Linked DNA regions of Collimonas fungivorans Ter331. The protein of the gene in region 1 binds, or shares a complex with, the protein of each later gene. Links are inferred from orthologs where the notes say so. Each region holds a gene or a part of one and is shown on either strand. Other genes may lie near its edges.

Region 1 (3,225 bases):
ACGGTGCCGGAAGAACGCCGCGCCAGCCACATCCTGATCGCCGTGAAAAAAGATGCGCCGGCCGCCGAGCAAGCTGCCGCCAAGGCCAAGGCGGAAGGCCTGCTGGCCCAAGTGCGCAAGACGCCGGCCGATTTTGCGAAAATCGCCAAGGCGAATTCGCAGGATACCGCTTCCGGCGAGCTGGGCGGGGATCTCGGTTATTTCGGCGCCGGCAGCATGGTCAAGCCTTTCGAAGATGCGGCCAGCAAGCTGAAGCAGGGCGAGATCAGCGACCTGGTGCAATCCGATTTCGGTTATCACATCATCGAACTGACCGGCATCAAGCCAGCGGTGGTCAAGCCGCTGGACGAAGTCAAGGCGGATATCGGCGCCGAGATCAAGAAGCAGCTGGCAGCACGCAAATTCACGGAACTGGCGGAAGCTTTCAGCAACACGGTGTATGAACAGGCCGACAGCCTGAAGCCGGTTGCCGACAAGCTGCACCTGCAGATCCAGTCGGCCGCGAACCTCGGCCGCCAGCCGAATCCTGCCGCAGCCGCCGCTCCCTACAACAACCAGAAATTCCTGACTGCACTGTATTCCGACGAGTCGCTGAAGAACAAGCACAACACCGAAGCGGTCGAGATCGCGCCGAACACGTTTATCGCCGGCCATGTCACCGAATACAAGCCAGTGACCAAGCGTTCGTTTGAAGAGGTCAAGGCAATTATCACCGACAAGGTCACCCGCACGGAAGAAGCTGCACTGGCCAAGAAAGCCGGCGAAGAAAAGCTGGCTGCCTTGCGCGCGCAAGACAGCGGCAGCGGTTTCGGCGCAACGCAGACCGTGTCGCGGGTAAAGAACCAGGGCATCAATCCTGCCGGATTTGAGGCGGTGATGAAGGCCAATGTCAACAAGCTGCCTGCCTTTGTCGGCGTAGTGCTGCCGCAGCAGGGCTACGGCTTGTACCGGATCGCCAAGGTCGGCCAGCCGGCGGCGCAGGACCAGGCCCGGCGCACTGCCGAACAGCAGCAGATCACCGGCGTCCTGGCGCAACAGGAAATGCTGGCCTACGTGGACGTGCTGAAAGAGAAAGCCAAGGTCAAGATCCTGAAGCCGGTCGTGACCGCATCACCGGCTGACGACGGCACCAAGCAAAACTGACGCAGAACTGATTAGCCTGGCTGATCTGAAAAATGCCCATCCGGCGCAAGCGGGATGGGCATTTTTTTATTATTCTTCGCTCACGTCGCGCTGGTTCAGTTTCTGCAAGAGGCGGTGGTTGTCGTGGAAGATCGCCTTGAATGCGGCGATTTGTTCCCTCGACATTTCACGCGCGTCGCATGCTATTTGGCCAGCAAGGGCTTCAATCCGGTCCAGACATTGTTCAGCATGATCGGGTGGGCCTGGGCGACCGGATGGATGCGGTCGGCCTGGAACAGTTCCGGCTTGTCCGCCACACCGTCCAGCAGAAACGGAATCAGCGGCACCTTGTTTTGCTTGGCCAGCGTTGCATACAGCGAAAAGAATTTTTCGGTGTAGTCGCGGCCGTAGTTGGGCGGAATCCGCATGCCCACCAGCAAGACCTTGGCCTTGGCTTGCTGGGCCGCGCCGATCATTGCCCGCAGGTTGCTTTCGGTAGCGCTCAGCTGCAAGCCGCGCAGGGCGTCGTTGCCGCCCAGTTCGATGATGACGATATCCGGCCGGCGCTGCAGCAGGGCCGGCAGGCGCGTCTTGCCGCCGCTGCTGGTTTCGCCGCTAATGCTGGCGTTGACCACGCTGCCGTCGATATTTTCCGCTTTCAGGCGCTGCTGCAGCAAGGCGACCCAGCCGCTGCCGCGCGCCAGTCCGTATTCGGCGGAAAGGCTGTCGCCTAACACCAGTATCGATTTTGATGCAGAATAGGCATTGTTCGTCCATACTAGGCTGAGCAGGCCAAGCAGCAGGATGGCCAGCCGCAGGTGGCCGGCGATTTTACGGCGCCAGCCCTCGGTCAAGTTCTGAAAACCATTCCCCAACCCGGAGTCGATAATCTGCATGCATCAGTCCTCTTCTGTTAAACCTGCAACGGCCCCGGCCATAGACGTCCAGCGCTTGACCAAGCGGGTTGCCGACGCCAGCGGCGAGCTGGTAATTCTCGATGATATCAATTTTAACGTCCAGGGCGGCACTACGCTGGCGATTGTCGGCGCTTCCGGTTCCGGCAAGTCGACCTTGCTGGGCTTGCTGGCCGGCCTCGATACGCCGTCCTCGGGCACCGTGCATATCGACGGCAGCGATATCTTTGCCCTGGATGAAGACGGCCGGGCCGGCTTGCGCAAGGAAAAGCTCGGTTTTGTATTCCAGTCTTTCCAGTTGCTGAGCCATTTGAGCGCACTGGAAAACGTCATGCTGCCGCTCGAGCTGCGCGGCGACAAGGACGCGAAAGAGAAGGCGCAAGCCAAGCTGGAGCGGGTCGGCCTGGCGACGCGCTTGCAACACTATCCGAAATACCTGTCTGGCGGCGAGCAGCAGCGAGTGGCCCTGGCGCGCGCTTTCGTGACCGAGCCGCCGCTCTTGTTCGCCGACGAACCCACCGGCAGCCTCGATGCGGCTACCGGCGATGCGGTTATCCAGCTGATGTTCGACCTCAACCAGGAGCGCGGCTCAACCCTGGTGCTGGTGACGCACGATACCTCGATCGCCATGCAGTGCCGCCAGACCATCACGATCGCCGCCGGCCGCCTGTTGCGCCCGGGCGATACCACGGCTGCCGATGCACAGATATTCCAATAGCAAAGAAAAGAATCCGGAGGGTAGTGCATGTCGACATGGTTGTCAGTAACAAAAGCAGTGCTGCCGTATATCAGCGATATCATTTCCGTCGCGGCGCCGGTGTTCACCCGGCGCAAAGGAAATACGGAAGAGAGCCAGCTGCAGATCCTGCAGCAGCAGGTGAGCGAGCTGCAGGCGGCGTCGCTGCAGAATCTGGGCGACATCAAGGCGCTCGCCGAGCAGCTCCAGACCGCGCTGCCTTTGCTTGAACAGGAAATGCGGCAAGCAGCGCAGCAAGCCGATGCAAGATTGCGGCGCGCCAGCCTATTGTGCGGACTGGCGCTGGGCCTTAGTGCACTGGCCTTGGTGGTCGCCGTTGTGGCTTTGTCGAGCAGGGCCGCAGCCTAAGATAGGATGAAAGAATAATATGGATCGCTTGCAGTCAATGCGGGTATTTGCGAAGGTGGTGGAGCAAGGCAGCTTTGTCGCCGC
Region 2 (3,465 bases), 540 kb from region 1 along the record:
CAGCGCAGCCACTGGTCGCGTTCCGGCGTCGCGATCGCATACGGCAAATGGCGCGCGCGCAGGCGCGGATGGCCGAAGCGTTCTATGTACAAATCGGGACCGCCGCTCCAGCCGGTCAGGAACCAGTAAAACTTGTCGCGCGAGCCGTCGAGCGTGGTCGGATGCAGGGCCCGGATCACGGAAAATTGCGGCTCCAGGTCCATCAGGTCGTAGAAACGGTCGACCAGTTCGCGCAGCTTGCCGGCGCCGCCTATCATGTCGTAGAGGCTGGCCTGCTGTTGCGCCGGCTCGCTGGCGGCAGTGGTGTGTTCTGTAGTCATAGGGAAGAATGGTAACGTAAGCCGCCATTATCCCCGAATTGACATAACCAGGCTCAGGCTTCGCGCAAGGTCTGCAACGGCGGCTGGTTCAATACATGGCGCAGGCCGACCCAGCCGCCGGCAAACGTGCAGGCGGCGCCGATCGCCATCCCCGCCAGCCATACCAGCGGGCTGAAGGTCCAGGTAAAGCTGAACACATAGTGCGCCAGGGCCCAGCCGGTTGCCGCCGCGCCGCTGGCCGCCAGGAAACCGGCCAGGCTGCCGATCAGGGCGAACTCTATCCATTGCGATTGCGACAACTGCTTGCGGGTGGCGCCCAGCGCGCGCAGCAGGCCGGCTTCGCGGGTGCGTTCGTCTTGCGAGCCGACCAGCGCCGCATACAGCACCAGCGCGCCGGACAGCAGGGTAAACAGGAAAAGGAATTCGACCGCCGCCACCACTTGGTCGATCACGCCCTGGATCTGCTTGATGACGCTGCCGATATCGACCACCGTCAGGTTGGGAAAATCGCGCGTCAGCTGGTTGCCGAAATTGATGTGCGCATCCGGCAAATTGAAAGCGGTGATCCAGGTTTGCGGCATCTCGGCCATCAGCTTGGGGTTAAGGATGACAAAAAAATTCACCCGCATCGAACCCCACTCCAGCTTGCGCAGGCTGGTGACCGGCGCCGTCACCAGCTGGCCGGCGATGTCGAACTGCAGCTTGTCGCCCAGTTTCAGGTTCAGGGTCTTGGCCAGGCCTTCTTCGACCGAGGCTTCGGGCCGGCTATCGTCAAACCAGCGGCCGGCGGTCAGCGTATTCTGCGCCGGCAGCTGGTTCATGGTGGACAGGTTGAATTCGCGGTCGACCAGCCGCTTGGCGCGGTCGTCCGGATAGGTATCGGCGGTGATCGGCTTGTCGTTGACCTGGGTCAGGCGGCCGCGGATCATCGGAAACAGCTGCGGCTGGGCGATGCCGGCCGCCTGCAGGCGTTGCGTGATGTCGGCGCGCTGGTCGTCCTGGATATTGATGACAAAACGATTTGGCGCGTCAGCCGGGGTAGCCTGGCGCCAGGCGCCGACCAGGTCGCCGCGGATCACCGTCAGCAGCAGCAAGGCCATCAAACCCAGCGACAAGGCGACGATCTGGACGACGGTGGCCACCGGCCGCCGCTGCAGCGCGGTCAGCGCAAAACGCCAGCTCGGATGTCGCGACAGGCCGCGCACATGGCGCGATCCCTTCAACGCCAGCCAGCCGAGCAAGGCGAACAGGCCGAAACCGCCCAGGAAGCCGAGCGCAGTCAGCAAGCCCAGCTTGATGTCGCCAGCCTGCCACAACAGCAGGCCGATAAATGTCAGCGTCCCGAGCCCATAAGTGGCCAGCACCAGCGCTTGCGGCGCATCCTGTTCGCGCCGGATCACGCGGTTATGCGGCACGTTGCGCAGCTGCAGGACCGGCGGCAAGGCAAAACCGACCAGCAGCAGCAAGCCGGTGACCAGGCCTTGCACCGCAGGCATCACGCTGGCGGGCGGCAAGTCGCTGGCGACAAACTTGCCCAGCAAATCCAGCAGCATGAAATGCGCGCCGAAACCCAGCGCGACGCCGATCAGGCTACCGGCCAGGCCGACCAGCAGGAATTCCAGCAAATACAGTTGCGTCACCTGGTTCTGCGTCAAGCCGAGACAGCGCAGCATGGCGCAGGCATCCAGGTGGCGCAACATGAAACGGCGCGCCGCCATCGCCACCGCGACCGCCGCCAGCAAAGCCGACAACAGGCCGACCAGCGACAGGAACTGCTGGCCGCGATCGAGCGTGGCGCGCATTTCAGGACGGCCGTTTTCCAGGCCTTCGATGCGCACACCCTTGAGGTTTTCGCGGCTGATGTCGCTTTCCACCCATTGCTGGAAATCCTGCACCTGCTGCGGTTCGCCCGCCAGCAGCAAACGGTAGATCACGCGCGAGCCGTCCTGCACCAGGTTGGTGGAGGCCAGGTCGGCCATGGACAGCATCACGCGCGGCGCGAAGTTGATGAAACCGCTGCCGCGGTCGGGCTCGATCATCAGGACTTTGGCTATCTTGAAAGTGCGGTCGCCCAGCTTGAGCGGATCGCCCACCGCCAGATTGAGCGCGGTCAACATGTTGGCGTCCAGCCATACCGTGCCTGCCGCCGGGATTTCCCGGGTAGTCACATCAGCGCCGCCCAGCTTGTCTGCGACCACCAGGCTGCCGCGCAGCGGATAGCCGGCGCTGACCGCCTTGAGCGAAGCCAGCTGCGACCTGGTGCTGTCGCCTTCGCCGGCGATGGCCATGCTGGGGAATACCACCGTGTCGGCCAGGGTCAGCCGGCGCCGTTGCGCCTCGCTGCGCCAGCCGGGGCTGATGCGCTGGTCGCCGGAAATCAGCAGGTCGGCGCCCAGCAGCTGGTGCGCATCGCGGCTCAGGCCGGCGCGCATCCTGTCTACAAAAAAACCGACCGCCGACAAGGAGGCGACGGCCACGATCAGTGCTATCAGCAAGAAACGTAATTCGCCCGCGCGCCAGTCGCGGCGGGTCATGCGTATGGACTGCAGAAAGATCATGTAGCAAGCCTTTGGAAAACCCAGCGCAGGCCGCGCCACAACTTGGGCAGCAGCCAGATCGCAAACAGGAAAAACAGGATCAGGAAGGCAAACAGCAGCCAGGGATGGAAAAACGCCGCCCACAGGCCGCCCAGCACGGTGGCGTCTTCGGCAAACGAAGCGGTCCAGTTGCTCAGCGGTTCCGGCGTGGTGTTGATCATGGCGCGGCTGCCGGCCTTGGTGGCATGGGCGCCCAGCGCAAACGTGCCGCCGATCAGCGCCGCGATCGTGGTCCAGGCCGGATCCATGTGGCCCATGGCGGCCACCGCCAGGATGGCGCCGGCCGGAATCCGGATAAAGGTGTGGACCGCGTCCCAGACCGAATCGAGGCCGGGAATCTTGTCGACCAGGAACTCGATGGCGCCCAGCAAACCGGTGACGCCTATCACCCAGGGCGATTCCAGCACCTGCAGCGCCTGCGGCAGGTCGATCCAGCCCAGGCGGCCGAACCAGCCGGCGATGAACAGCGCCATGTACAGGCGGATGCCGCTGGCCCAGGACAAACCGCCGGCAAGCGCAGCGCTAGATAGTGTATCGATCATGATGTC

The links.
Region 2: the proteins of CFU_RS12555 (region 1) and CFU_RS14980 are in contact, whole or in part, in a cryo-EM structure (PDB 9GE8), measured with the Escherichia coli proteins. The link is inferred for Collimonas fungivorans Ter331 from one-to-one orthologs.

Annotation. Positions count from the first base shown.
Region 1 is NC_015856.1:2,896,167-2,899,391, reverse strand. What follows is about bases 173-3,083. They hold CFU_RS12555 (arylesterase), read right to left. Parts: upstream 2,019-3,083; coding sequence 1,326-2,018; downstream 173-1,325. Other genes in these bases: CFU_RS12545 (hypothetical protein), read left to right, coding at 2,782-3,083; CFU_RS12550 (ABC transporter ATP-binding protein), read left to right, coding at 2,017-2,754; CFU_RS12560 (SurA N-terminal domain-containing protein), read left to right, coding at 173-1,143. Also shown: more of CFU_RS12560, read left to right, coding at 1-172; more of CFU_RS12545, read left to right, coding at 3,084-3,141; CFU_RS12540 (LysR family transcriptional regulator), read left to right, coding at 3,161-3,225. UniProt on the Escherichia coli protein: TesA is a multifunctional esterase that can act as a thioesterase, lysophospholipase and protease.
Region 2 is NC_015856.1:3,433,253-3,436,717, forward strand. Bases 125-3,275 are described here. They hold CFU_RS14980 (ABC transporter permease), read right to left. Parts: upstream 2,876-3,275; coding sequence 374-2,875; downstream 125-373. Other genes in these bases: CFU_RS14975 (group II truncated hemoglobin), read right to left, coding at 125-257; CFU_RS14985 (DUF4126 domain-containing protein), read right to left, coding at 2,875-3,275. In the rest of the region: more of CFU_RS14975, read right to left, coding at 1-124; more of CFU_RS14985, read right to left, coding at 3,276-3,459.